DNA from 3 places in the Paenibacillus sp. FSL R10-2788 genome. Region 2 is predicted to be linked to each of the others. Evidence: riboswitches for the same ligand, from Rfam matches in the RefSeq annotation. Region 2 holds a riboswitch; each other region holds the start of a gene.
The links. A riboswitch is a leader RNA that binds a small molecule or an ion and turns the genes downstream of it on or off. The one in region 2 is predicted to bind cyclic di-AMP.
Positions count from the first base shown of each region.

Region 1: it holds a riboswitch for cyclic di-AMP, as region 2 does, so the genes downstream of both, NSQ50_RS25900 (TrkH family potassium uptake protein) here and NSQ50_RS00540 (C40 family peptidase) in region 2, are expected to answer to the same signal.
Region 3: it holds a riboswitch for cyclic di-AMP, as region 2 does, so the genes downstream of both, NSQ50_RS16400 (APC family permease) here and NSQ50_RS00540 (C40 family peptidase) in region 2, are expected to answer to the same signal.

Region 1 covers NZ_JBBOQA010000001.1:5,822,806-5,833,779, forward strand. The annotation lists gene NSQ50_RS25870 (DUF3891 family protein) at 1-569, opposite strand, end outside; gene sdhB (succinate dehydrogenase iron-sulfur subunit) at 780-1,544, opposite strand; gene sdhA (succinate dehydrogenase flavoprotein subunit) at 1,620-3,362, opposite strand; gene NSQ50_RS25885 (succinate dehydrogenase cytochrome b558 subunit) at 3,408-4,073, opposite strand; gene NSQ50_RS25890 (LysR family transcriptional regulator) at 4,476-5,378, shown strand; gene NSQ50_RS25895 (potassium channel family protein) at 5,902-6,573, opposite strand; gene NSQ50_RS25900 (TrkH family potassium uptake protein) at 6,587-7,945, opposite strand; cyclic di-AMP (ydaO/yuaA leader) riboswitch at 8,008-8,185, opposite strand; gene NSQ50_RS25905 (CPBP family intramembrane glutamic endopeptidase) at 8,506-10,182, shown strand; gene uvrC (excinuclease ABC subunit UvrC) at 10,281-10,974, opposite strand, start outside.
Region 2 covers NZ_JBBOQA010000001.1:104,912-115,885, forward strand. The annotation lists gene NSQ50_RS00490 (GNAT family N-acetyltransferase) at 1-550, opposite strand, end outside; gene tadA (tRNA adenosine(34) deaminase TadA) at 551-1,072, opposite strand; gene NSQ50_RS00500 (sensor histidine kinase) at 1,377-3,704, shown strand; gene rluF (23S rRNA pseudouridine(2604) synthase RluF) at 3,694-4,395, shown strand; gene motB (flagellar motor protein MotB) at 4,508-5,323, opposite strand; gene motA (flagellar motor stator protein MotA) at 5,307-6,107, opposite strand; gene NSQ50_RS00520 (hypothetical protein) at 6,314-6,607, shown strand; gene NSQ50_RS00525 (4a-hydroxytetrahydrobiopterin dehydratase) at 6,836-7,123, shown strand; gene NSQ50_RS00530 (c-type cytochrome) at 7,206-7,562, opposite strand; gene NSQ50_RS00535 (GNAT family N-acetyltransferase) at 7,690-8,175, opposite strand; gene NSQ50_RS00540 (C40 family peptidase) at 8,365-8,856, opposite strand; cyclic di-AMP (ydaO/yuaA leader) riboswitch at 8,862-9,004, opposite strand; gene NSQ50_RS00545 (C40 family peptidase) at 9,366-9,794, opposite strand; cyclic di-AMP (ydaO/yuaA leader) riboswitch at 9,852-9,990, opposite strand; gene NSQ50_RS00550 (hypothetical protein) at 10,209-10,974, opposite strand, start outside.
Region 3 covers NZ_JBBOQA010000001.1:3,707,082-3,715,765, forward strand. The annotation lists gene murB (UDP-N-acetylmuramate dehydrogenase) at 1-566, opposite strand, end outside; gene NSQ50_RS16380 (ABC transporter ATP-binding protein) at 717-1,517, opposite strand; gene NSQ50_RS16385 (FecCD family ABC transporter permease) at 1,573-2,607, opposite strand; gene NSQ50_RS16390 (FecCD family ABC transporter permease) at 2,607-3,662, opposite strand; gene NSQ50_RS16395 (iron-hydroxamate ABC transporter substrate-binding protein) at 3,883-4,890, opposite strand; gene NSQ50_RS16400 (APC family permease) at 5,094-6,911, opposite strand; cyclic di-AMP (ydaO/yuaA leader) riboswitch at 7,036-7,195, opposite strand; gene NSQ50_RS16405 (disulfide oxidoreductase) at 7,390-7,854, opposite strand; gene NSQ50_RS16410 (DsbA family protein) at 7,851-8,603, opposite strand.

The DNA.
Region 1 (10,974 bases), 5.7 Mb from region 2:
GTGCCTGAGAACCCTTCACGCCACCATGGATGCTCCTCTGATTTCGGACACCCCGGCTCATTTAAGGCCAAATACAAGGACAGATCATCGCAGAATTCTAAAAGACGGGCATCATAATACAGCTCATCTTCTCCGATAGGCTTAGAAGCTTCAAGCTCCCGATGGATACGTGCTCTGCGTTCCTCTTCATGTTCTTGATATAACGTTAGTTCTGGATAATCGAGTCCCGAAATCTTAATAAGCCGCTCAAAATGCAAGCTGCACAGCAACGCTCCGTACGGTGTGTGTTCCTCGATCTCATCTAATCCACGCTTATAAAAGGTCAACTTAGGCACTACAGGAAAATCAATAAAGGTGTAGGGTGCTTGCTCCGCATCATTCCAGAAAGGGGTCTCATCGAGATCAATCCAACCCCTATCATGCTGGGCTACTGCCCACAGTACCTCTTCCCGGCGTCCTTCAGTTGGCACATGCTGCTCTTTGAACCCAATGGCCAGCTCTCCGGCAAGTTTCCCGTGATCATGCTGCTTAACCATTACAATTGCTCCATCTTGCTCCCGACAAATCACGATTATTCCTCCTTGTTCCACAGCTAACATTACGTTAACAATGGATATTATAGCATAAATTGGTCAATATTCTGAACTTGCTCCAGCCCTGCAAGACTTTCCCGCCTCAAGCAGATAAGAGAGTCTTAACAACATAAAAAAAGCTACCCCCAGCGAATGGAATCCACTTTGAGGATAGCTCAATAGATAAACATTTGGCGGTACTATTAATTACACACCTAACCAACGTTTGAACATATGCTTCGTTGTTTGCTTGTTTATTTCTGCAATAGATGTCGTAAGAGGAATCCCCTTTGGACAAGCGCGTACACAGTTCTGTGAGTTACCACAGCCATCGATCCCGCCATCCTCCATAAGAGCGTCCAATCTTTCGTCAGCGTTCATTTCACCTGTAGGGTGAGCATTGAACAGACGTACTTGAGAAATGGCTGCCGGTCCGATGAAATCCGTCTTTTCGTTGACATTCGGACAAGCCTCCAAACATACGCCACAGGTCATACATTTGGATAATTCATAGGCCCACTGCCGTTTTTTCTCCGGCATCCGCGGTCCCGGTCCAAGATCGTACGTACCGTCAATCGGAATCCATGCTTTCACCCTTTTTAGCGCATTGAACATCCGGGTACGGTCAATGACTAAGTCACGCACCACCGGAAATGTCTTCATAGGCTCAATGCGTACAGGCTGCTCCAGATTGTCTATAAGTGCAGCGCAGGCTTGGCGGGGTTTGCCATTAATCACCATGGAGCAAGCTCCGCACACTTCTTCTAAACAGTTGGAATCCCAGCATACGGGAACTGTGCTGTCACCTTTGGCATTCACAGGGTTACGCTGAATTTCCATCAAAGCACTGATCACATTCATACCTGGACGATAAGGAAGTTCAAATTCCTCGACATACGATGAACTTTGTGGATCGTCCTGGCGGGTGATGATAAACTTTACGTTTTTGGGAGCTGCAGCTGTTTCCGCCATAATGGTTCCCTCCTCAAATTGCCTGATTTTATTTCATGAAGCTTGCCTCGCAAGCTATTCTGTTACTGGAAAGCATTAATCCTTCGAATAATCGCGTACCCGTGGAGGAATCAGCGAGACATCCACTTCATCGTAGGAGATTTGTGGACCCTCTGCAGTCCAGGCTGCTTTTGTGGTCTTCAAGAACTCCTCATCATTACGATTTGGGAATTCTGGTTTGTAATGTGCACCACGGCTCTCATTGCGCATAAGCGCTCCAAGTGTCATCGCTTCGGACAGCTCCAGCATATTCCAGAGCTGGCGAGTGAAGGCCACACCTTGGTTATTCCAGCGCGATGCATCATTCATATTGATCTTGCGATAACGCTCCTTAAGCTCTTTGATTTTGCCAATGGTCGCTTCCAGCTTCGGATTGTGCCGCACCACGGTCATATTGGCGGTCATCCATTCGCCCAGTTCCTTGTGAATCACATAAGCATTCTCTGTACCTGACATCGCTAACAGAGATTCATATTTGTCCGTTTGCTTTTTGTGGAAGCTATCGAATACGGAAGAAGAGATATCCTGCGATGATTTCTTCAGGCCTTTAATGTATTCAACAGCCTTTGGTCCTGCGACCATACCGCCGTAAATAGCAGATACCAGTGAGTTGGCGCCTAGACGGTTCGCTCCATGATATTGATATTCACATTCTCCGGCTGCAAAAAGACCAGGAACGTTCGTCATTTGATTGTAATCAACCCACATGCCGCCCATAGAATAGTGTACAGCCGGGAAGATCTTCATTGGTATTTTACGGGGATCATCCCCCATGAATTTTTCGTAAATTTCAATAATCCCGCCAAGCTTCACGTCCAGCTCTTTCGGATCCTTATGAGAGAGGTCCAAATACACCATGTTCTCGCCATTAATGCCCAGCCCTTGATCCACACACACATTAAAAATCTCACGTGTAGCAATATCGCGCGGCACCAAGTTACCGTAGGACGGATATTTTTCTTCGAGGAAATACCACGGTTTCCCGTCTTTATAAGTCCAGATACGGCCGCCCTCGCCACGTGCCGATTCCGACATCAGGCGGAGCTTGTCATCTCCCGGAATAGCGGTTGGGTGAATCTGGATAAATTCTCCGTTGGCATAATGTACGCCCTGTTGGTACACCGCACTTGCAGCTGTCCCTGTATTAATAACGGAGTTCGTTGTTTTGCCAAAAATAATACCCGGCCCGCCGCTTGCCAAAATAACAGCATCCGCAGGAAAAGTCTCAATCTCCATCGTCTTAAGATTCTGGGCACTGATGCCGCGGCATACACCTTCGTCGTCGATGATAGCCGAAAGGAACTCCCAGTTCTCGCGTTTAGTTACGAGACCTTCAGATTCCCAGCGGCGCACCTGCTCATCCAACGCGTACAGCAGCTGTTGGCCTGTTGTCGCGCCGGCAAAAGCTGTACGGTGCCGCTTCGTTCCGCCGAAACGACGGAAATCGAGCAGACCTTCCGGTGTGCGGTTGAACATAACGCCCATCCGGTCCATAAGGTGAATGATACCTGGCGCAGCTTCACACATCGCCTTAACCGGCGGCTGATTCGCCAAAAAGTCACCGCCATAGACAGTGTCGTCAAAATGCTCCCAAGGGGAGTCGCCCTCACCTTTTGTATTTACCGCGCCATTGATGCCGCCTTGCGCGCATACGGAGTGTGATCTTTTTACAGGAACTAATGAGAATAAATGGACATGCGCACCAGCTTCCGCTGCCTTGATGGTAGCCATCAACCCGGCCAGACCGCCGCCCACGATAATGATATCGGATGTTGCCATGATAGTTCACTCCTTTTATCGAAAATATCAGAAAGGATTCTTAAATTAAATGAAGGTCTTTATGGACTGGGCAATAGTTGCTGCAGTTTGAAATTCACTGTCACGGAAAGTAACCAGCGAAATCAGGAACATGAACGTTACTAAGACAAATATGCCAAGACAGAGGTAAGAAGATACCCGCTGTGCACGAGGACCGACGGTAATTCCCCAGCTGATTAAGAAAGACCAGAGACCGTTCGAGAAGTGGAAGCATGCAGCAACGATACCGATAATATACAGTGTCAGCAGAAGTGGCTGAGTCACGATATCGTGCATGAGACCGCCTAATTCTTCGTGCTCCACATTACCCACTGCCACCTGAACCCGTGTTTGGAACAAGTGCCAGACGATAAAGATAAAGGTAACAATACCTGTAATCCGTTGCAGGGTATAACGCCAGTTTCTTTCAATGTTGAAACGGTTCAAGTTCGGCTTGGATTGATACGCAATATAAAGTCCGTATACCCCATGGTACAGCAGAGGAAGCCATATACCGAACAATTCCAGGAAGAAGACGAGCGGTAAGCTGTTCAGCCATAACACGCTGTCAGTGAAACCGGAAGCGCCACCCTCTACAGCCGCAAAATTCGTCATCATGTGCTCAATGAAGAAGGCTCCAAGTGGGATAACGCCTAGCAAGGAATGAATCTTTCTGGAATAAAATCCTTTCATACAAAGTAACCCCTTTCCGATTAAAACAGCGTTTTCATTAATGGGTATTCACCGCCGGAACTACATTTGACACAGGATAACGTTGACAATCCAATGACATAATTCCTTAATTTACCGTTATCCTAGAGTTTACCGGACTAAGTTTTATTTTTCACAAAATGTGAATATCTTGTGTCACTTTTCATGTTACTCTTTTTTCGCTTATAAGGGAATTGCAATCTAATTATTAAACGTTATACAATAAACGCATAAGAATAGATTTTATATGATAATAATTCTCATTTAGCGAAACAACATTTTCCGACATAACCTGATTTTCCTTATGTAATAAGAACAGTTACTCTTACGGCTATGAATTTCATCACTACTGATCGTACATCGCATTAGGAGAGGAACTCAATTATGTTTGACGATTTAGATGTTTTTGCAGCAGTTGTGGAACATTCCAGCTTAAACCGGGCCTCACGCCAGCTCAATCTATCCCAGCCCGCCTTGTCTCGCAAAATTTCTAAACTCGAGGAACGTCTGGGGGTCGCACTGTTTAATCGTTATGGCAAACGACTGGAGTTAACCGAGGTTGGGCGTCTCACTTATTCCTATGCGCTTGAACAACGGCAGCAGCGTTCCAAGTTTCTGGAAGCCCTTTCTAAATTCAAAGAGGGGGAGCCAAGGCTTGTCACCTTGGGGGCTAGTCTTACCTCACTGCAGACCACGCTTCCGCCGCTGGTTAACGCTTATATGGACAAATATCCGACCGCAGAGCTGAAGCTGATTACAGGCCGAACGCATGAGATCGTATCCTCAGTTAGTGAGGGGAAATCAGATGTAGGTCTGATCGCTTCCTCTATTCAAGAACCTGGGTTACGCTGCATTTCTCTGTTTGAGGATCAATTGCGACTGGTCGTCTCAGAGCAGCATCCTTTAAATTTATCCTCCAAGCTAACCATGGATAATCTATCCCGGCTGCCTATGATTCTCTTCTCAAAGGGTACCTGGTACCGGCGCCTGACGGACGATCTATTCCAGCGCTGCGGGATTGATCCCGATGTGCGCATGGAGATTGACTCCTTCGAAGCCATCGTGCGGCTGCTTCCGACTGTCAAAGCGGCTGCGTTGCTGCCAAAGTCTTATCTGCGTCCAGAGCTGCTGAACGGCGGCGGACTGGTGTCCTTACATATCAAGGAGCTGGAGCAGACTCAACGGACCACCTGCCTGATTTACCGTGACGATGGAAGCATGAGCACGGCGGCTCGCAGTCTGGTGCAAGTAACCGAAGAGATGTTTCTGACAGAACGTGAGCAGTAAAGCCGGACCAAATGAATCAAGGGGCGCACCTATTGATCTCCAAATGAGGCAATAAGTGAAGCACTTATCGAAAAATTAGGGGATTTCTCCCTAAAATTCAGAGATTTTTGTTCATAAGACTTATAATTAGGGAAAACTTCCCTAATTTTTGGCCGATTCAGTAGCTAATAAGGAATCCCTCTAATTATTAGGGAGAAATTCCCTAATTTCGTTCATTTAGAGCGAATAGCGGCTGTTTTCAGGGAAGTTTTCCCTAATTAGTTCACACCCACTCTGTACATCGTACAAACAAAGAACGCATATCGCCCATAGTCCACCGTCACAGATACCACAAATCATCTACTACAGCCGTACGAATATCACACCTAACAACTCGTCAACCGCACAAACCAATATATTAGAACACTACGCGTGGTCTATAGCCATATGGCATAGTGAAATCCATTACTTTTCCTACTCTTTACTCCATAAAAAAGAAGCTGCCCCCAAGTAGAATTCACTACTTTTGAGTCAGCTTCTTTTCCTATGATTCTTGGTTCACAACTTCACTCTCAAAACGGTCAATACTTTCATTAGGACCAATGAGTACCATAACATCGCCTTCACTTAAATAATCATGGGCAGTTGGAGCGACGATTATTCCGCTTTCCCTATTTAGGGCAACAATGCTGCAGCCATATTTAGCTCTTGTATTTAAATCGGACAAGCTTCTGCCGTTCATGCAGGATGGCACGGTCAGCTCGACAATTTTATAATCCTTGGACAGTTCAATATAATCCAGCAAATTGGGCGTCACCAGCTGGTGTGCCACACGAATCCCCATATCCCGCTCCGGAAAAATAACCCGATCAACCCCCAGCCGCGACAATGCGCGGCCATGAAGGATGGAGATTGCCTTAGCCACCACTTGCTTGACTCCAATCTCCTTTAACAAAATGGCCGCCAGAATGCTTCTCTCCATATTGTCACCAATCGCAACAATCCCACAATCAAAGTTCCGTACACCAAGCGAGCGCATAATTCCCTCATCTGTAGCATCTGCTACTACCGTATGCGTCAGCTGATCGCTCATTTCCTCCACGCGTTCTTCATGGTGGTCAATGCCGAGCACCTCGTAGCCCATTTCCATCAGCTCAAGCGCCAGGCTTGAACCGAAGCGACCTAAGCCGATTACTACAAATTGCTGTGCTTTCATTTCTAATTAACTCCTATCCAATAATTATTTTACCTTCCGGATACTTATACAATGGTTTACCCTGTTTGGGACCGAGTGCATACGCTAAGGTTAGTGGACCTAGCCGACCTGCAAACATCGTCAGACAGAGTAGAATCTTACCGATCGCTGACAGTTCCGGAGTTAGCCCCATAGTCAGTCCTACCGTAGCAAAGGCGGAGGTCGTCTCAAACAAGATTGCCAAGAAATTACTGTCTTCAGTTGTGGAGAGTATCATCGACACAGAGGCGATTAACAACAAAGCCAGCAGTGTGATCGTTAATGCCTTGTAGATGCGCTCTTGAGCCAGCCGATAACGGAACAACACAACATCTTCCCGTCCACGCAGCATAGCAATAACAGCACCAATCATCATCGTAAAGGTTGTTGTCTTGATCCCGCCGCCCGTTGAGCCTGGAGAAGCACCAATAAACATAAGAATCACTATAAAAAATTGTGTAGCCTGCCGAAGTCCAGCAATATCAACTGTGTTCGCGCCAGCCGTACGGGGAGACACGGATTGAAAGAAGGCTGATAATATTTTACCGCCAAAATTCAGTGAACCCAGGGTACGAGTGTTAGTAAACTCGAATATAAAAATAACCAAAGCTCCGATCAGAATCAGCCCTGTGCTGGTGGACAGGACAACTTTACTATGTAGAGACAGCCTGCGGGTTACCCGAAACTCCACCAGATCTGACATTACAATAAAACCAATCCCGCCGGAGACAATCAGAAACATCACAATAATATTCACAAGCGGATCATATACATAATCAGTTAAACTGCGAAAATCCCCAAAAATATCGAACCCCGCATTATTAAACATAGACACCGCATGAAATACGCCAAAATAAATCGCTTTTCCAAGTGGCATATCAAAAGCCCAGCGAATAGACAGCAGCAAAGCGGCACAGCCTTCTATGACAAGAGAATATATAAGGACTCTTCGGATCAGCCGCACAATTCCTTCCATAGAGCCTTGATTCATGGCTTCCTGTAGGATTAGCCTGTCCCGCAAAGATATTTTACGCTTTAACACCAGTGAAAATAGAGTGGCCATGGTCATAAAACCTAAGCCGCCGATCTGGATCAGGATCATAATTACGGTTTTCCCAAAAATCGTGAACGAAGTTCCGGTATCCAGCACAACAAGCCCTGTTACACAGGTTGCCGAAGTTGAAGTAAATAATGCATCAATAAATTCTACGGAATTCCCGCTTGTGCTTGAGATGGGCAGCATAAGCAGCAAGGCCCCTATCAGAATAATCGATGCAAAACCAAGCACCAGTATCTGCGGCGGCGAGAGCTTCAGAAACTTAAATTCAGAAATCCTGCGAAACTGTGAAGCCACTTTGCTCACCTTCTTATCAAAAATTCCAACAAAAAAAGCACTGGAAAACCAATGCTGACTTGGTTCCTGCAGTAAATTAGCCTACGAGGTTAGCTGTCGGATTCGGACTGTGCAGGCTGCCCTATTCGTTCCTAGAACGAAATTCACCCCTGATGAAAGTGCCATTTATCTTGTACACTCCACTTTTCATCACTTCTTATGGTTCCCCCGTTTTCACCAGAAATTCGGCTACTATACAATTGCATACAAATTATATACGTTATTTAGTGAATTCACAAAGACACAATTAATGCTCATTCACATGAAAAAATGCGGTTTAAAGAGACTGCATCAAATGGAGTACCTTTTCTCATCACTTTTCCGTGTTTTCCCTGCAATTACACCGATTCTCACCATTCGTACACAAATGAACACGATAAAATTCATGGTATAAATTCACATGACTATTCTATACTATCTCTATTACCCATAAAAAGAACATATAATGTTTTTTGTAACCAGCCAGGCACTAATACTATAATGGAACATAATATTGTCAGTACATAACAAGGAGGCGTTACATGAATCCCGTCGGCCAGCCCCTACAGCAACGTGCCCTCTCCAAGAGGCTCATCATCTCGGGCATTATCGGTCTTATTCTATTTATTATGTTTCAGATTTCCCCTTCGCTGCTAAGCAGCTCTACAGGGGAAGATACCACCGTCATTAGCAAGGCAGAAGCCCGTGACCAAGCCGTATTATTCGCAGAACAAAAGCTCAATTACACCGAAGCACCAAACGATCAATGGAATGTACTTTACGAGACGGACTCTTCCTTTTATGGTTATATGTCTCGCGAGAAGCTTGTGGAGGACTATACCAAGAAAAAATTGGATCAAAAATATCCTTTTGATGTCTTTCGTGCAACGCTTACTCCGTCAGCGGATCAAGAGCCGCAAATCATTGTTGACCTCAATATGTATACCGGCGAGATTGTCGCTTTCTCAAAGGCTGCAAAAGTTGCCTCCGAAGAGGGGGCTGGCATTGCTTCCGTTGGTGCAAAAGAGGACAAGGGAGCTGACCTCACTCTAGCGCAGAAGGAGAATCTTGCTCGTCCTTGGCTTCAGGAATGGGAAGTAAATCCTGCCAAGCTACAAATTGAATCGAATACAGGAAGCCATGGGCTGGTGTATACGGATAGCACTGTTCAGGTCGGCGAATCCTTATTGCACTATTATTTTGATTTCAGTGGAGAGCAGGTCTCCAGCTTTAATGCCGGATTCACTGCACCGGCTTGGCATACCTCCTACGTACAAGGACAGACCTCTTTAGCGGAAAAGCTGACATTATTCGGTTACGGTATACCCACACTGATTTTAGGAATTCTGGCACTCGTCTACAGTATTCTTAGAAGAGAGCATACTTCCTTTAAACGTGGGGTATTCCTAAGCTCAGCCTATTTTGTAATCATGATGATCAGCACCTATAATATGCTGCCTGAATCAACAGGCGAAGGGCTAGAAGCACAGATTACCTCTGTCATTATGTTTATCATTTATGCTTTATACAGCCTGCTGATGTCCTCCTTGCTTTACTTCTCTTTAGTGGGCGGCAATGGCCTATGGCGAAAAGAGGGAGGCATGAACCCTTGGCCCCGCGCCAAAGAGCCCGGCTATGGACAATATGTGTTGGATAGTATCCGGGCTGGATACATGTGGGCTTTCGTTCTGCTAGGGGTGCAGACGGTTATGTTCATCATATTATCGTTTACCTTGCACAATTGGTCTACTACAGACGCCACCCAGTCTCCTTATAACATGAGATATGCTTGGCTTCTGCCTATCGTCGCATGGCTCGCTGGTTTATCTGAGGAAGCCATTTATCGCTTTTTCGGAATCCCTATGCTGAAAAAGGTGTTCCGGAACACTTTCGTCGCTTGCTTGATCACCACGCTGGTTTGGGCGTTTGGCCATACGTTATATCCGATCTATCCCATCAGCTCCCGTCCGATTGAGCTGACCGTAATCGGGCTGCTGTTCAGTTATATTTTCCTTCGTTACGGATTTATTGCTGTCATGTTCAGCCACGTCGTGTTTGACAGCATCCTGATGGGCGCTACGCTGATCTTTATGAAGGAGAGCGTAAATGTAGGCGCGGGTATCTTCGCGATTATTATGCCGTTCATAGTCGCTTACATCGTCTATCGATTTAATCCACCACAGAAACCTAAGCCGGTGGAGCCTTCTTCTTTGATTTAAGAAAATAAAATAGTGTACATCCTATAACCAAATTAAAAAAAGGGCATCATAGCAGCTTTAGTCGCTGCTGTGATACCCTTTTTCTTTTGTCATCATTGCTATGAGGTTGGCTCTTCGTCCTTGAGCGCATCAAGAATTTGTCTTGCCAGCTTTTCTCCAATAGAAAGTGTACGGAAATCATCCACGGAGGCTTCTTTAATTTTCTTAAGCGATCCGAAATGCTTAAGCAGCGCTTTACGGCGCTTCTCACCTATACCAGGTATAGAATCCAGCTTGGAGGTAACCATGGACTTCCCGCGCTGTTCACGGTGGAAGGTGATCGCGAACCTATGGACCTCATCCTGAATCCGTTGCAAAAGGTAAAATTCCTGACTGTCCCGGGCTAGCGCGACAGGCTCTGGCGGATCTCCAACCAAAAGCTGAGCCGTCTTATGCTTATCATCCTTAACAAGGCCGCAGACCGGAATGAATAATCCCAGCTCATTCTCCAGAATATCAATAGCAGAGGAGATTTGCCCTTTCCCTCCATCGACCACGATAAGATCCGGTATCGGAAGATTCTCCTTCAACACCCGTTCATATCGCCGCCGAATGACCTCGCGCATCGTTCCATAATCATCCGCACCCACTACCGTACGAACCTTATATTTACGATACTCTTTTCGTGCAGGCTTGCCATCAATGAAGACAACCATCGCAGAGACCGGGTTAGTCCCCTGAATGTTCGAGTTATCAAACGCCTCAATACGGCTCAAGCGTTCAAGCCCCAAGCTCTCGCCTAAGCTGATCGCT
Region 2 (10,974 bases):
GCACATCTTCGGTTAAGATTGCGTAGGTTTGGTGATCCTGCCACTGTCCATTTATTTTAAGATACTGACGGGCGATCCCTTCAGGTTTGAACCCACTCTTCTCCAGGACTCTTCGGGAAGCTTCATTATGCAATAAAATAGCTGCTTGAACTCTATGTAGACCTAAGGCCCGGAACGCATAGCCGAGGACTAATCCGACTGCTGCTGTCATATAACCTTGTCCTTGCATCCGATGATCCATTAAATATCCTAAATCAGCATATTGTGCTATACCTCGTGAGACGTTGGACAATGTGATCTGACCGATTATCTGTCCATCCAGCAGATAAATGCCGAACATATAAGCTCTGTCCTGTAGGGCGTCCTCAATACGCTGATTGATGATCTGTTGTTGACTCTCCAGGGTAAAGAAGTGCTCATCACGTTTTGGCTCAAACGGTTCATGGGTTACCCGGTTATTTAAACGAAGCTCCAGCAGGCTCTGTGCATCCTTAAGCTCAAGTGGAGAAATATAGATGCCTTGAGAGGTATGATATAGAGTAAGGGTCATTTAGGAGTCCTCCTTTTGTTTTATTGGCTTTTTACGTAAACGGCGAAAGAAGGAGGTGAGTAGATCTGCACATTCTTCTTGTAAAACACCCTGTATTACCTCAGTTCTATGATTAAATCGCGGCTCTTCAAGCAAGTTCATGAGGGTCCCGGCACATCCAGCTTTAGGGTCAGGCGTTCCATATACCGTGAGAGGCACTCTGGACTGCACTATTGCTCCTGCACACATCGGACAAGGTTCTAGGGTGACGTACAGCCGGCAATCCAGCAGACGCCAAGAATTCATGACATTGCTGGCCTCACGAATGGCTACCATCTCTGCATGGGCTGTCGAATCCATTGTCGTTTCTCGTAAATTGTATCCACGTCCTATAATTTCACCATGTCGAACAATGACAGCGCCAATAGGAACCTCACCTAATGCCTCAGCTTTACGTGCTTCTGCTATCGCCTGCCTCATCCAATATTCATGAACCGCTTGTATATCTTCTGGCGATTCATTGGCTTTAATATTCAAGATCATCTTCCCTTCTTCTGTAACCATTGTACAACGAACAAATATTCGTTCTTAACAAAATGTGTATAACTCTGTGGATAACAGCCTACTTATACACATTTTTGTACACATCGGACTTTAATAATTTGTTTATATGTGCATAAGATGTGGATGGTTTCTTATATATTGTAGAGAAACACCTTTTGAATTTCAATATTTCGTGAATTAATAGGCTTGTTTTAAATGTCCTTTTCAAATGAGGGGGCAAAAGGTATGATGTTTATTATAGGCTCCGCAAGGATTTACCAGTGGATAAGAGGTGAATAACAGTTTGTCCATAAAGACAAAACTATCTGCTATTATTTTTGGAGCGGTACTGCTAATTTTAGCATTAAACCTGACATTTAACCTTTATGCCGCTCAGAATAATCTAAGAAATGAAAACGTAAATAATATGCAGATCACCGCTATGCAAATGGCTGTTTCTGTAGAACAAAGTAACTATAGCTCTAACTATGTAGAATATCAAATTGCGCATAACTTAAGAATGGCTGCCATCTTTGCCTCTAAGGAATTGGGTCCGGATTATAAGAATATAACCAATGCTCAACTTAAGGCCCTAACTTCCAAGTTGGGCGTATCTAATATTTCAATTCTGGTAAAGACTGATAATGATATCGTGGTGACAAAGGCATCAAATCCTATTGATATTGGAATGTCCACTCAAGGTTGGGGGTACTGGTACCTTGCCCTTTTGGAGTTATTTGATAATCAGGAAGTCACTGTGGGACAAGGTCAGGCATTGGATCATTTTTGGTCAGGCCCATTTGAATATTCAACCTACAATCCCGATTTCATTGAGAAGTGGGGTTATTATCATGATGAAGCAAGTAACTACATCATTAATCCTGTTATTCTCAATACAGCGGCTAGTGAATATGTCAAAATCACCAATCCCGATCAAATTGTAGAGCGAACCAAAGAAGTTAATCCAGGGATTTTAGAGCTTACAGGATTTAATCCAACAACATTTGGTTTAGCGAGTATGGCGGGCGATGGAAGCGATGCATTTAAAAAGAAACTTGGCAACCGCCCAATTAAGTTCGGTACCTATACTTATGGTAATGTGGAGCAAGATAAAGCGGCCATTCTATTAGCTCAGCAGAAGCACAAGCCAGTTACACTGGAGACGAGGGTACATGGGAAAAGAGTACTCAAAAGCTTCATTCCTATTCAGAATCCTAAAATGGAGCCTTACGTAATCGGTGTAGTTTTGGATTATTCTGTGATTTCATCCGTAGTTCATGAACAATTAGCCAATTATTTGACTACGTCTCTGTTGTTGCTGGCATTATTTTTGCTATGTAGTTACATACTTTCAGGTTTTGTTACTCGTCCAATTCAGGCTATACTTGCCAAAGTCAATGATGTAGCGCGAGGTAAGTTCGAACCTCCATTAAAGGTAACCTCTCGTGATGAGTTAGGTCAATTAGCCTTGCGGATTAACGCTATGACTTCTCATCTTATGCAACGCACCAATCGTCTTAAGCAGACGCTGGAAGAGAACCGGGCGGTTAAGGAGCATTTGGAATCCGTAATTAACGGTACGTCTGATGCGATTCATACGTTGGATATGGAGGGACGAATCACTAGCACTAACAGAGCCTTTGAGGAGCTGTACGGATGGAGTGCAACAGAAGTGATAGGCAATATGCCATATCTTGTACCCGCGACAGCACTTAAGCAAGAGGAAGAGCGGCTTGATGCGTTAAGAAATGGTGCAGTTCTGCCGCCGATTGAGACAGTGAGACTTAAACGGGACGGATCATTAGTTGAGGTTAGCGTTAGTACCTCGATAATTCGAGATGAAGAGGGTTATCCCCATTCTTTTATTCACGTTTCTCGTGATATGACGGAACGCAATCGAATGGAGGAGCTGCTTAGACGCTCTGAGAAACTAACTACAGTCGGCCAATTGGCCGCAGGAGTAGCTCATGAGATTCGTAATCCTCTTACCACATTAAAAGGATTTCTACAGCTTCAACAGGAGAAGGAGCTCTTGGTTCCGCTTCATATAGAGCTGATGTTATCCGAGCTGGAGCGGATTAATCTTATCGTCAGTGAATTTTTAATTCTGGCTAAGCCACAAGCCGTTCATTTTCAGGAGAAAGATCTTCGCTACATATTAGGTGATGTAGTTTCTCTATTGGATAGTCTGGCTCATCTACATGATATTCAATTTAGTACGAAATTCTCTGAACAACCTGCTACTGTACATTGTGAAGAGAACCAGCTGAAGCAGGTATTTATTAATATTGTTAAAAATGCAATTGAGGCTATGCCCGAGGGTGGCGTCATTTCGATGGAACTGTGGAACTCTGTGGATTGCGTCTTTATTGTAATTAAAGATCAGGGTGAAGGGATTCCAGAGGACGTGCTGCCTAAGCTGGGTGAACCGTTCTTCACGAATAAGGAATCGGGGACTGGTCTTGGGTTAATGATTAGCCAGCGTATTATTCAGGCTCATAAGGGTCATTTGGAAATACAAAGTGAAGTTGGCCGGGGGACAACCGTTATGATTAAGCTGCCTGCAGCTGGAGGGGTTACACCTTGGCTCAACATTAAGGATGAACGGAGTGAAGAACAACGTGAGAATTAATAAATTCATCAGTGAGACAGGGTACTGTTCACGCCGAAAAGCAGACAAGCTTGTGGATGCCGGCAGAGTGACGATCAACGGAGAGCCTGCTGTGCTGGGCAGTCAGGCTGTTCCGGGCGATGATGTGCGAATAGATGGTATAGCGCTTGAAACCTCAAGCCAGACGGTCTACATTGCTCTAAACAAGCCGGTAGGGATTACATCAACCACAGAACAGCATATCAAGGGGAATATTGTCGATTTTGTAGGTCATCATGAGCGTATATTCCCGATTGGTCGTCTCGATAAGGATTCGGAAGGATTAATCTTGCTTACTAATGATGGTGATATCGTTAATAAAATTTTGCGGGCGGAAGGCCGGCATGAAAAAGAATATGTGGTTACCGTGGACAGACCCATTACGCCTTCATTTATTACCGGCATGTCGAGCGGTGTGAAAATATTAGGTGAGAAGACGCTGCCCTGTGAGGTCACGCGTATTACGGAGCGTGTCTTCCGTATTATTTTGACAGAGGGCAAAAATCGCCAGATTCGTCGTATGTGCAGCGCTTTTGGCTATGAGGTTCGAAAGCTGCAACGCATTCGGATTATGAATATTCGCCTGGGGGCATTGCAAACGGGAGAATGGCGGGAGCTGTCTGCTGATGAGAAGAAAGAGCTTGGAGCTACGCTGAACTACGAGTTACTGTAGGAATGTTATTACAATGTTACAGGTCCATATAGAATGTAGTACTCGCAACAAAAAAGAGCTGTCCGGGGTCTAAGACCTTTGGACAGCTCTTTTTATTACCTTACGACATCACTTATTCAGCAGAGGGAACAATCCCTGTAAACTCTTTGGATTCTTGATATTTGCGAATAATGGAAACCTCTACCCGGCGATTCTTGCTTCGGCCGGTAGCTGTGTCATTATCCGAAATAGGATGATACTCGCCGTATCCAATCGCACTAAATTTGCGCGGATTTAGATTCGTGTTCTGCAGCAAAATCTTCATGAACTGAAGTGCCCGATCCGCACTCAGATCCCAGTTGGATGAATAGTTGCTATTGGAAATCGGAATATCATCGGTGTGCCCTTGAACTACTACATCATAATCCGGGAATTGCTGCAGCATCGTTGAGATGGATTTAGCTAATTGCCGCGAATCATCCTTAACAATGGCTTGGCCAGAGGCGAACAATGCGTTATCACTGATCGTAATCATTAGCTGAGATTGATTAAGCTTCGTACTGAGCAGATCAGTTAGACCGTTGCTCTTAATATATTGATCGAATTGTTTCTTAAGCTTCTCTAAATCCTCTTGTTCCTTTTGTCGTAGCTTTGCCATTTCTGCTTCTTCAGCTTTCTTGGAAGTAGAGCTACCCATCTTATCATTTTTCCCTAGATCTTCTTGAGTTTTACTAGGCATTGCTGCCCGCTCTTCAAGAATACCTGTACCGCCATTAAGTGCGGAACTGAAGGCTTGACTCATCTCTTCAAATTTCTTGGCATCCGTTGCGCTCATAGAATACATAACGATGAACAGAGCCACCAGAAGAGTCATGAGGTCGGAATAAGGTAACAGCCACGATTCATCGGCATGTTCTTCATGCTCTTCGTGTCTAGTCTTTTTGCTCACCTGATCCACCGTCCTTCTCATTTAACTTAACGCGTTGCGAAGGTGTTAGGAATACAGCAAGCTTCTGATTGATGGCAATAGTAGATACACCGGACTGTATGGACAAAAGACCTTCGACCATCATCATTCGAACTTCGATTTCTTGTTTGGAGAGACGTTTCAGTTTATTAGCAATAGGATGCCATAATACGTAACCTGTAAAGATACCAAGCAAAGTGGCGATGAAGGCAGCCCCGATTGCCGCAGCCAATTTGTTCATATCACTCATATCAGCCAGAGCGGCGATGAGGCCGATAACCGCCCCGAGCACCCCAAGGGTAGGAGCATACATACCTGCCTGTGAGAAAATGAGGGCTCCTGCTTTATGTCTATCCTCTGTGGCGTGGATATCCTCCATGAGGACATCGCGGACAAAATCCTGATCATTTCCATCAATGATCATCCGCATGCCATTCCTGAGGAAGTTATCTTCTATTTCATCGACCTTTGATTCTAGAGCCAACAGACCTTCACGCCGTGTGATAGAAGCCCATTCCATAAACATAGTGATTAATTCGGGTTTACTGATTAATTTCTTTTTGATAAAGATCATTTTGAACAGACTTGGAATCTTTTTGACCTCGTTGAAAGGAAAGGCCATGAAAATAGACGCTGCCGTACCCACCAAGATAATAACGTAAGCAGCAGGTGTGGCCAAAGCATGAAGTGGAGCGTGCTTGAGGATCATGCCCCAGATTACAGCAACCAAACCAAAAATTAAACCAATTATTGTTGAAATTTCCATTTTGCACCTCGTCCGTGAGATTTAAGATGTGTTCCGACAATGCCGCGTATATCATCCTTGAAACAGCGGCAGGGCACTCTGTGCGAAACCGAATTAACGTATATTCTTATTTATCGACATCATTCGGTTTTTTGTGAAGTCATTTTTTCGGCTATAATGGATAAGGTAAGTAATTATTCATCTGTGAAGAAAACGGAGTGATATACGTGGGTGTAAAGCATGGTAGAGATTACGGTGAAATTCTAACCGATTTGACCGAAGCCGTCGGACGAATTTCCGATGGATATTTATTTTTTGAGATGGATCCGGACGAGTGGCAGGAACTACCCCAAGAATCAAAGCTGGAGGTATGGGAAGCATTGGCTGAGGATCTTTTCTTCGCGCTGGGTAATGAACCTATGATTGAGGTGGGGAGCGGCGTAATTATTTACGATAAGGACACGCACCGCATTAATATTTTAGTTGGCGAAGAGGATTTGGCTTCAGTGGTTTTAATTTAGGCGGAGGAGAAGTCTGTACGTAATTTGCCCGTAGTCAGTAGCCCGTGTTAAAATTGATAAAGCCGAGTTATAATCGCTGGGATTTGTGAATACATTAAATCGAAAATATCGCCTTTATCCTGGCACATCCCTTGGACCTCAGAAGCTAAGGGATGTTTTGTTTAAAGCCTAAGACAAGTAAAGGGAACTGCGCACTTTACTGCAATTTTTTGTAAGGGAGGAAACGAATTGTTATTTACGGAAGAGGAACTGCGTGAGGAGATCACCAAGCTAGAGGGCTGGAAGCTGGAAGATAACGTTATGGTACGAAAATATATGTTCAGCCAATATATGAAGGGCATTGCGTTTGTTGATGAAGTAGCCACGATTTCAGAAGCCTTCGATCATCATCCACATATTACGATTGATTATAAAACAGTTACACTGCGACTTGAATCTAATGAAGAAGATGGGATTACGGCTCTAGATCTTCGAGAGGCGCATCAATTTAATGAAGCCTTTGAAAAAAATCACTAGTTTAGCCGAAATCATAAAATAAACGCCCGTGCAGAGATAGTCACCTATCTCATACACGGGCGTTTTTAGTTGCTTGGGTGGGTTACTTTTTCTCTGAGAGCCAGAGTGCGACGTTGGCGATCTCTTCAGGCGCTAGATTCTCCTTAAAGGAAGGCATTTGGCCACGTCCTTTAGTGACGATGCTATAGATTTCCTCAGCGTCATGCTGGCCACCTTCATTCTGAAGACTTGGTCCAACTCCACCTTGAAGCTGATCGCCGTGACAGGTGATACAGCTGGCTTTCACGGTTGCTTCTGCCTTTGCTGCGTCCAGTTGAACTACCGGCATCGTGGGCTTATTTTCTTCCGCTACCTCTTCTTTACCCGGAAGTGTAAACATGAGTACTACCGCAAAGGCACAGGCGGCAAAAAACAAACCGCTCATGATCCATTTCTGCATCCCAATTCGTCCCTTCTATGTAAGCTGCTCCCTACATTATAGCTTATGGTGAAGCGTTATCATAGGGTTTGTGACAAAAAAATGAACGAGAATACAATCATTCTCATGAAATATATGGTATTTAATATCATTTGTCATAGACCATGCAATAAAAAGGTTTGTCTCCTGTAGGTGTGCGGCGTTCATACGTATCTGTAATCGTAAATCCACATTTTTGATAAGTTCGAATGGCGCGTTGGTTCCAGGTCAGGACTTCTAGATCTATCTCACGATCAGGATAACGATTCAAGGCTGTCTGGACGATTGCATCTACGAATAGTTTGCCTAAACCATGGCCGCATAGATCGGGGCGCATCCCAACTCCTAAACGAACGACTCCTTCCATCGGGAACAACTGTGCGAATCCGCACAAAACCTCTTGTTCATTTAATATGGAGATATATTGTTCCTCCCGGAGCTGCGGATCACCAAACTCGATGCCAAGAGCCTGCATCTGCTCCCACGGCATCCAGCCATAAATATTATATGGAGGCGTATAGCTCCACTTACAAATAGCTTCTCCGTGAATTGCCTCCATAGGAACTACATGAAAAGTTACCGAGGGATTTATCATAAAGTCAACGATCTCCTTTCACGAGGACATTGCTATATTACTAATTATATACAAAATGGGGGAGGTTCGACTCAGAAACTTTATATGAGAGGAATGTTTTACAAATTATGAGAGGGGTAAATAAGTAATAAGACAAAAAAACAAGCTCTCCTCCAAGAGTTACCTTGGAAAAGAGCCTATGTACGTTACTTATTGAACATCATCATTGTCTTCCGATTCAGCAGCAACCGATTGGTAAGCGTCTGTGCTCATAATGCGCTTAGCACCAACGTAGCGTTTCACGTAGTAGCTATCACTCAGAGAGCTAATCGTAACACCGCGTGAGGTAGAAGCGTGTGCGAACTTACCTTCACCGACATAAATGCCGACATGGGAGACACCTTTGCCACTTGTATTGAAGAATACAAGATCTCCGGCTCTTATATCATCACGGGAGATTGCTGTGCCCATTTGATATTGGGAACCTGATTGGTGTGGAAGGTTAATGCCAATCTTATCAAACACATACATTGTAAATCCGGAGCAATCAAATCCGTTAGTGGATATACCGCCGGATACGTATTTAGTACCGATGGCCTTGTCAATCACTTTATCCATTTTGGAATCTGCGAAAGCGCTTCCTGCTCCGATGGTGAGGATGATGGAAAAGCTTAGTACTGCTGCTGCTAACTTCTTCTTCAAAAGTGTATACCCCTTCCAAATGCCTACGAGGTTAGCTTAAGGGTTCGGTTGAAGGTCCCCTATGACCCCTCTATATAATGGAGGTCAATTCACCCAAAGTTGGTTCCCCCGTTTTCCTAATAGTTAGGAAACTCGGCTCATACTGTTGATTAGGATTAGCTTGTAATCAATACATGACAAAACCTTTGTAAATAACAACTTAATGATTACAAAAATGTTACTAAAATCTCACTGCGCTAATTGTAACAAACAGAAAGCCGCTTGGCAATCGTTTTTAACATATTAATGCAGAAAAATTGGCATTTTTACGGTAGAAAGGCATATGTAAGCGTTAATAATGACCTAATTTTTAATATAATTGCAATTTTTATCAAATAAACGTGTTTCAATCGGGCTCTAATAGTGTAAAAATATATTATGGAAAAAGAAAAACCCGAATTTGATTACGGGCATAATCAGATTCAGGTTCATATAGTTGTAATTATGAGGTTATAGTTGTGAGGAAGGTTTCAATCGAAGGCTACAGCTTGATAAGCTGAAGTACTCATTACTCTTTTAGCGCCAACATAACGATTGGCCCAGTAGGCCTGACTGAGTGAAGTGATGGTCACTCCACGCGAAGAGGACGATTGTGCGAATTTTCCGTTTCCAACATAAATGCCGACATGGGATACTCCATTGCCAAGTGTGTTAAAGAACACTAGATCACCAGAACGCAGATTGCTTTTGGATACAGCAGTTCCAACGCTATATTGAGCTTTTGATGTACGAGGTAAAGTAAGACCCACATTCTTAAATACATATTTTGTAAATCCAGAGCAATCAAATCCGGCAGTGCTTGTACCTCCGGTTTTATAGGCAACTCCAATAGTCTTTGAGATTACAGTGTCCATCTTAGAGTCAGCAAAGGCGCTTCCTCCACCAATAGATAATGCCATTACAAGTCCTAGCGCCGCAGCGACGCATTTTTTTCTTAAATTATGTCTTTTCAAAAGATGTACTCCTTCCAAGGCCTGCGAGGTTAGCTTAAGGGTTCGGTAGAAGATTCCCTATGATCCCTGTAAAGCGAGATCAATTCACCCAAAATATGGTTCCCCCACTTCCCGGTGCAAAGGAATTAGGCGTGTTAAGCACCAAGAGAATGACGTTTCGACAGTTACACTTACGATAAATACATTTAGTTATGTAGGAATCGTTTCAATTGATTACAAAATTGTTACTAATAGCACAGGACTTATTGTAACAGAGCTTTTACGATTTTGCAAATACTCTTAAGTTATCCGTAATGAGAAAAAGTCCCAGCTCCTGAATACAGGAATTGGGACCTTTTTATTATGTCAAATAAGGTTAATTTATTGTGGAAATGCTTTGTTACGCCATAGATGATATTGTGCAGAAATTCCCCACATTTTTAAGAGCGTAGAAGGTAGTGGTGAGATTTGCCGTATTATAAGTGCCGGCAGGCCGGGACAGAACAGACCCGTCAGTCCGCACACTAGCAATAAGAGCAAGCCTCCCGCACCAAGTACAATGGAAACACCTATAGCAGGAATCAGTGACCGCAAGCAGATGAACAGTGAGGAGAACATTCCTGTACCGCCGGTGTAACCAAACTGCATATATAGAAGAAACAGGCGCACGATAAAAATATATATAAGCCATGCCAATACGTATGGTACTAAATGAAGTAACAAAGTGTAGTTAAACAAAGAGGATAAGAACAGCCCGTACATTTTGGGAGCAAGCCAGTAAAGCGGCAGCAGGGTCATCACCCATTCGATTAGGCTAAAGACTAAGACAGGTAGTCCATAGATCTTCATGCCGGGGAAAAAGAACAGCCCGCGCTCGCCATTTCGCTCCTGGTGCAGCTCATGCAGCAATCCTGCCCTTATGAAAGGAGAAAGCAGAAGTCGTAAGACAACAAGTCCTAGAAGCATCCATAACCAAGTGCGTATCGCAGGGTCAGTATTCAAGCTGAACTGTCCCTCGATATAATACAACAGTCTGCCCATACCGCTGCCGCCAGCGTCTTTATCTGGATAGCGCAGTAGAATTGGAATAATAGCAGATCGGATGAAACCATACATAAAGTAGCCCCAGAGCAGTCGGTAGATGAAG
Region 3 (8,684 bases), 3.6 Mb from region 2:
TCAAGTACAATGTACTCACCGCTTGCGAACACGCTTTTTCTGTAACCCCATTGCAGCTCATCACCTTGCAGAGTTACCAATTGCCCGTTCTTATTTATAGCTAGTGCACTATGCAGGACATCTTTGATCTCACCGCCATAAGCACCTGCGTTCATATAGAGCGCTCCACCAACTGTTCCTGGAATGCCACAGGCGAACTCAAGACCCGTAAGCTCCTTATCAAGTGCATATCTGGAAACATCAATTATTTTGGCACCACATTGCGCATATAAGAGATTGTCGCGAATCCCCATTTCGGTCAGTCCTGCCGTTTGCAGAACGATCCCACGTACACCTCCATCACGGATAATCACATTGGAGCCATTCCCAAGTACCGTAAGGGTTATCCCATTTTGTTCTGCATATGTAACGATCTTTTGAATTTCATCATAAGTAGCTGGTGCAGCCAAAATATCAGCTTTGCCGCCCATTTTAGTGTACACGTGATCTTTTAAATTCTCATGACTTTTCACTTTTCCTGCAGTCATTAGCTGCTCTAGGTCATCTTGAATTTTGTCAATATTCATGTTTTCATGCTCCTTTAACCATGTATAAATGATGGTCCTTGATCTATTTTAAAGAGTTATTATGAAATTGTAGGCAACCACAACTGTAACAACGAACAGGCTCCCTTGTCAATGACGGGAGCCTGTTCGTTGTATGATTTTAGATGATAATTACACAGCTTTATAGGCAGCAAGCTCGTAAGGAAGACACAGTGGCACACCCGTACGTGGATCCGGAACGATATCCGCTTCAATTCCAAACACTTCCCGCAATACATCTGGTGTCATAACCTCAGTAGGTGAGCCTTCGCTAACCACAGTACCGGACTTAATCGCTACCATATGCTGCGCATAACGAGTAGCATGATTCAAATCATGCACGACCATGATGATGGTACGACCTTCTTCCTCATTCAGCTTTTGCAATAGCTGAAGAACTTCGAGCTGATGCGCCATATCTAGGAAGGTTGTAGGCTCGTCAAGGAATAAAATATCTGTTTCTTGAGCTAACGCCATAGCGATCCATGCGCGTTGACGTTGTCCACCTGAGAGACGGTCAATAGGGCGATCATGAAAAGATTCCATGCCCGTAACAGAGATGGCGTTGGAGATGATGTTGCGATCCTCAGCGGTCATCGTGCCAAATCCCTTTTGATGAGGGAAACGACCGTAGCTGACCAGCTCAGATACCGTCAGACCGTCAGGAGCCGTTGGGTTCTGCGGTAGAATCGCTAGCTGCCTAGCAACCTCTTTAGTTGAAAAGTTATGGATCGATTTGCCGTCCAGCATTACGGTGCCACTCTTCGGCTTCATAATCCGGGCCATCGTTTTGAGGATTGTAGATTTACCGGAGCCGTTAGCGCCCACTAGTGCGGTGATTTTTCCCGTAGGGATAGACAAGTTCAATCCTTTAACTATAGTAGCCTCTGCATACCCAATACTTAATTCTTCTGTATTCAAACGTTCTGACATGATCTACAACTCCCTTAAAAGTTTTATGGAGCTATGCTCCTAAGTATGAACTAATTTACGCTTTAGACTTGGCGAGTAAATATAAAAAGTAAGGTGCGCCAATAATCGCAACCACAATGCCAGTCGGAACTTCCGCAGGTTGCAACACCCATCTGCCGATGGTATCAGCGGTAATCATAAGAAGCGCCCCTGTCAAAGCACTAGCAGGTAATAACACCTGATGACGGGGTCCCACGAGCCTGCGAGCCAGGTGTGGTGCTATCAGGCCGACGAAGCCAATACCTCCGCTTACTGCGACGCAGGAGCCGGCAAGCGCTACGGCTGTTACCAGAAGGAGAATACGTTCCTTCTCCACACGCATTCCTAGACCTAATGAAGTATGGTCCCCTAGATTCAATACATTTAGAACCCGGGCTTTATAGAAGGCGAACGGTAACAGAATCGCGATCCAAGGCAGCAAAGCAAGGACGAATCTCCAATCCCCACCCCATATTTTCCCGGCGATCCAAGTAGCTACAAATTGATAATTATTAGGATCAAGCCTAAGTGCCAATACAAGCTGGCAAGCATTGATTCCTGCAGCGACCGCAATCCCGATAAGGATCAGCCTTGTAGGAGACAGACCATCTGCCTTCCGGTAGGCAAGAATATAGATTAAAGCTGCAGTCAGGCCAGCCCCACCAAGCGCTAGGAGAGGCAAGACAAATACCGGAGCTGCAGTTGTAGCCGGAAAGAACGAGATGAAAATGATTACAGCAAAACCTGCACCAGCACTTATCCCCAGCGTAGCCGGTTCAGCAAGTGCATTACGTGCGAGACTTTGTAGAATACAGCCTGATACTGCAAAGCCCGCTCCAACTAACAATGAAATTACGATGCGGGGTAATCTGAAATCAAATAAAATAAGCTTTTGCTGATGTGTTCCATCACCCAGCAGTGTATGTAATACCTCCAGTGGGGATAGACGCATAAACCCTGTATTCATACTGACTATAAACACCACGACGATCAGTATAGCAAGGAGCGATAACACCGTTAGGGCGCGTGTACGGCGTTCTTTTTCATCTGGAGTAAGGGTTATTTTGGGCATTACAGCTCCCCCTTCCGCTTACTCGCTAAATAAATAAAGAAAGGTACGCCGATGATGGCAATTAAGGCTCCTAGCGGTGTCTCATACGGTGCATTTATCATTCTTGCGGCAATATCTGCAAAGATAATCAATAAGCTCCCCAGAACAGCCGAGCAAGGTATAATCCAGCGGTAGTCCACTCCAACGAAATAACGTGTAACATGTGGAATAATTAGTCCTATAAAAGCAATCGGGCCAACCGTTGAAACCGCACTTCCAGCTAAGATAACCACAACAATCATACATGCCAACTGAACTAACCTTGTCCGCTGCCCCAGACCAACCGCAACTTCTCTTCCTAAGCTGAGCAATGTAACGGATCGTGATAACATCATCGCTGCAATTAAGGCCACGGCCACCCAAGGGAATATAATCTTGATCTGAGTCCAGCTAGCTCCCCCCATCCCACCGGCTAACCAGAAGGCTATATCCTGAGATAAGTTGAAAAGAATAGCTACTCCCTGACTAATAGCAACCAATAAAGCACTAACTGCCGAACCTGCTAGTGTCAATCGCAAGGGGGTCAGGCCATTAAAAGAAAGCGAACCGATTCCGAATACGATAAAAGAGGCCACAGCGGCACCGATAAAGCAATACAACATTAGTGAAGTGAATGAGAGTGAGGGTGCAAAAGCAAATACTATTGCCAGCGCTACTCCTGCTCCTGCATTCAAGCCTAACAGCCCTGAATCCGCAAGCGGGTTTCTTGTCATCCCCTGCATGATAGCCCCTGCTACTGCGAAGCAAGCACCGACTAAGGCGCCAGCAATAGCACGTGGAAATCGCAGTTCTCTAATCACCTGATGTTTTTGTAAATCTGGATTGAAATGAAATATAGCTTCCCATACTGTAGCTAACTTGATATCTGCCGCACCCACTGAGACCGAAAGTGCCAATCCGAAGGCAATGGCAGCAAGTCCAAAAATAAGAATACCAATGGCAGCTGCCGGTCGGGTATGTAGAGCTTTTTTGGGTTCATTGTTAATACGATTTGCGAAATCTGAGGGTGAAACCATGGGTTGTCTCCTTATTCAATAGTTACAATGGTTTATATGATAACAACAATCATTCTCATTATCGCAAAAATATTTATGTTGTACAATTGCAGGAACGATTTTTCCGTAATATGGGATTGGTTTATAAAAAAATGGTGCAGATCTTTGTATCACGAGATACTTGATCTGCACGCCCTTCCCCACCGAAATGATCAGTCTCATTCATGGTGAATTACGACTTTTATTTCACAAGACTTTTTAGCACATCGTCAATGATTTTGCTGCCAGCGTACGCACCACTGTAAAGCCAGCTGCTTGTTGAGCTCATTTCATGCACATTTCCAGATTTTACAGCTGGGATGCCCTTCCAAATTGCACTATCTAAGATCTCCGAACCCTCAGTCTTATCACTATTTACAAGGAAAATATGATCTGCAGTCAGCTCAGAAAGCTTCTCTAGCGAGATCGGATTCCAAGTTGCTCTTGTTCCTACTGGGATCTCTGTTACTAAGTTAGGAAGCTTTACGCCAAGGTCTGTATATAATACAGCACCACTGCTGCGGGTTTCGTCTACAATATAGAAGTTTTTTTGCACCAACCATAGAATAGCCGCGGACTCTTGTCCAATAGCTCCTGCAAGCTGTTCTTTCGCAGCCGCTGCTTTAACATCATAATCTTTAATGGCTTTTTCTGCTTCAGGGGTTTTGTTCAAAATCTCACCAATCTTGAGCAAAGATTTGCGCCAATCTTGATTTAGTTCATCCCCAATTACATAAGTGGGTGCAATCTTATTCAACTGATCGTAAATCCCGTTCTGAACAGAAGACTCCGATGGGATGATAATAAGATCCGGAGCAAAGCTGGTTACAGCCTCTAACGGAAGATCGTAACTAATTGTAGGAATATCCTTCAATTCAGTGGCCAGATAATCCTGAACGCCATTTGTAACTGACCATTGAGCTACTGGATTCACACCCAGAGTTACCAATGAGTCTTCCAAATATGAACCCAGGACGCGCTGTGGATTAGCCGGAATCGTTACTTCATGGCCCATTGCATCTGTTAATGTCTTAGGAGCAGCAGGTGCCTCTGTAGATTCTGCTGTAGGAGCTGTTGTAGGCGCTGTTCCTGCATTTGATGAACTTTCAGCATTATTATTACCACAAGCGGAAAGTAATAGCGTCATCACTATTAGTCCGCTCATTGTCACTTTCATGCTTCCTGATCTTTTTCTGTTAAGCCAAAACATTAAAAACCCTCCTATATGTAACTGCTTTGATATTCAAAGGTGACCTTTACCTCTGCTTCACTTTTAAATGATATTGATTCTCATTCTCTGTGTCAACATATAAATTTCAAATTCTGTTGATTTGCAACAATTTCCTTCATATAAAATACAAAAGAGGTTATATTCCGAACGTTCCGGATATAACCTCATCTTTAATCTTCTACTTATTTATTTAAATGATAAGGGACAGTCGCTACTACAACGTCCTTTTGATTCATTAGATACGAGCGGATTAAAAAGCTGGTCTGATTATGAAGCACGGCTTGCCACCAATGTTTGGTAATAAACTGTGGAATCAGAATTGTGATGTGATCCGTCGCAGCTGTCTTCCACTCTACCGTATCGATAAACTTCACTAACGGACGAATGATACTACGATATCTGGAACGAAGTACAATCAGGCGTACACCTGGATTCCATTCCTCCCACCGTTGCTCCATCTTATGAATGTCTTCTTCATCAAAGCCTACATACACAGCAACAACATTATCTGTTAGAGACTTCGCATAGCTGATGGAATGTAATACAGCACGTGTAACCCCTGCAACAGGAACAACTACAGTACTTCCTTTAATTACAGGTTTATCAGTAGCAGGACATATACGTAGTTGATCCGCAGTGTTCAAATAGTGCTTATGAATACGGTGGAACACGAACATTACAGCAGGTAAGAAAATGAATGCCATCCATACGCTCGAGAATTTAGTAATGATAAATATAAGCGTAATCGTCAATGTAGTCAGCATACCGATGGTATTTACAACAAATCTTTTCACCCATCCAGCAGGTCTTGTTTTGATCCAATGCACCATCATCCCCAGTTGGGATAAGGTAAAAGGAATGAACACGCCTACCGCATAAAGTGGAATCAAACCTTCCGTATTCCCATGGAATGCAGCCACAAGTATGATAGACATAACTCCTAGAAAAATAATGCCATTTGAGAAGCCCAGGCGGTCACCACGGACCATAAATGCATGTGGCAGATATTTATCTTTTGCAAACATAAAGGCAAGCAGCGGAAACGCTGAATATGCTGTATTAGCTGCCAAGAACAAAATCACTGCTGTAATCCCTTGAATGAAAAAGTACAATCCGCCACGGCCAAAGGTCGATTCAGCGATCTGAGAGACAACCGTAGCCTTTTCATCTGGCACAATACCATACCAATACGCCAGCACAGTGATTCCGGTAAACATAAAGCCAAGGATAAGTCCCATGATCATTAGCGTCTTGGCTGCATTTTTCTCAGCCGGTGCTTTAAAGTTTGGGATCGCATTAGATACGGCCTCAACCCCCGTTAGGGCTGAACAACCAGAGCTAAACGCTTTTAATAGTAGAAACAAACTTACATTAGATACGGCGCTGCCTATTTCAGGAACATTCGCATGCGCGCCACCCATTGCATATTTAACGATACCGGAGATAATCAGAACAACAATCGAAACCACAAACAAATACACTGGAATTGCGATGAACGAAGCCGATTCAGTCACTCCGCGAAGATTAATGATTGTTAATAGAACGATAACAGATACAGCGATGAGAACAGTATGATTATGAAGACTTGGAAAAGCCGATGTGATCGCATCCGTCCCTGCCGAGGCACTAACCGCTACGGTAAGAATGTAATCCACCAATAATGAACCCCCAGCGAGCAGCCCTGTCGGAATACCAAGATTGCTCTTGGCTACGATATAAGCTCCGCCTCCTTGCGGATAAGCAAATATCGTCTGCCGATAGGATAAAATCAGGATGGCCAGCAGGCCCAATACGGCTAATGCAATTGGCAGGGAATACCAGATGGCAGTAAACCCGGCAGCCACCAGTACAATCAGAATTTGTTCCGTTCCGTAGGCTACAGACGAGAGCGCATCAGAAGACAGGACAGCCAGTGCTTTAACCTTGGATAACTTTTCATGATCGAGTTCATTCGACTTCATCGGACGTCCGATCAATAGTCGTTTCACCTTGCTTACCATGGTGGATACAGTTCCTTTCTTTGGGAGCTGAAACGGAATTTCCGTGCGCTGTTTTCATCGGTGGATTTCATAAATGCAGACACAAAAATAAGCATACGGAAATGATCCGCATGCTTATGCATGGTCATTTTCCCACCTTGCTTACGAGGTTAGCTGGCGGATTCGGGCTGTGGTTATAGCCCTACGGTACAGGTCTGTTCGACCCGGTTCCGATTCACCCCATTGGCATGAATGCCAAGTTTGGTTCCCCCGTTTTTCCTAAGAAAATTCAGCGCATATTCAACTTCTCACAAGGTCTAATATTAGTCTACAAAGTGCATACAGTAAAGCGTTGAAAAAAATGAAAAAAGAATGAAAAAACATCCAATAAGCTCAAATATAGCGTCTTATTGGATGCTCTCTTTCATTATCTTCAATTATCCCTCTAGCCCGTGATTTTAATACCTTTTCAGCTTTTTTGTAACTTCCAAAGTAAAAACTAAAATCCTAAGCTCTCCTCTGCATCTACTTCAATCATTTCTTCTTCCTTACGTCCATACCAAAGAAGGAGACTTATTAGAGCAAAAGCGATTAAAGCTAACAAAGGAATCGTAATAAATCCGAAGTAGTTCAAGTAATCTTTATTACAAGGAACACCAATTGTACAAGGTAGAACTTTACTTAACGCTGGAATCTTCTGTTCCGCATAATGATAGATTGAGATACTGCCACCAATCAAACTTAATGGAAGCACATAAGGAATGATGCGCTTATCTCCACGGAAAGTGGCAATTCCCAACAAAAATAACTGCGGATACATAAAAATCCGCTGAAACCAGCAAAGCTTACAAGGTTCATATTTCAAGACTTCACTTAAATACAAGCTACCAGCTACAGCAACCAAAGAGACAAACCAGGCCAGATAGAGGCAGTTACGCTTGCAAAAAGATAGGAATTTTGTCACTTTGCCTCCACTGCTTTTGCGGCGGTGTTAATTTCAGATGTAATCGCTTCAATATCGAAAGGTTCAGCCGTTTTCACTCCATTAATGTAGAGCGAAGGCGTAGTTGTCACGCCTGCGTCAGTTGCCAACTGAATGTCTTTCTTCAGCTCATCTGCATAAGTTTTCTCTTGGATGTCTTTACGCAACAGATCGTAATCGATCGCTAATTTCTCTTTTTCAGCAAGGCTTATCAAGAAATCCTCAGTGGCCCATTCGTCGCTCTCATCCCCTTGCTGCGCATATACAGCATCATAGAACTTCCAGAATTCATCCATATTCTGATGGTATACAGACAATGCAGCTAGTGAAGCTGTCTCAGAGTCAGGACCAACGAAAGCCATATTTACAAAGTAAAGAGCTGCTTTTCCCTCGTTGACAAAATCTTGAACAATTTTCGGTTTCATGGAGCCAGCAAACTGGGAACAAGCTGGACATTTGAAATCGCCAAATTCAACAAGCTTAACAGGTGCATCCTCATTACCAATCCTAGGTAGCTCACTGTAATTGAATTCTACCGGTTCTCCTGTAGAGACATTCTTTGCTGCATCTTTCGAAGCTAACATAAACAATCCAACAAAAATGATAACTACTACAGCTATTGAACTAATAACTAAAATTCTCGTTTTCTGCTTCTGTTGCTCCTGTTCTACCCGTCGTTTCTCTTGTTTGCTCAACTGGGGAACATTTGGACTTTTTTTAGGTTTACTCAAGGAGAATTCCTTTCTGTCCTCTAGGGACTAATGTAGTTTTTATCATATACATTTAAAATTATATAATTATTAATCTCTTTT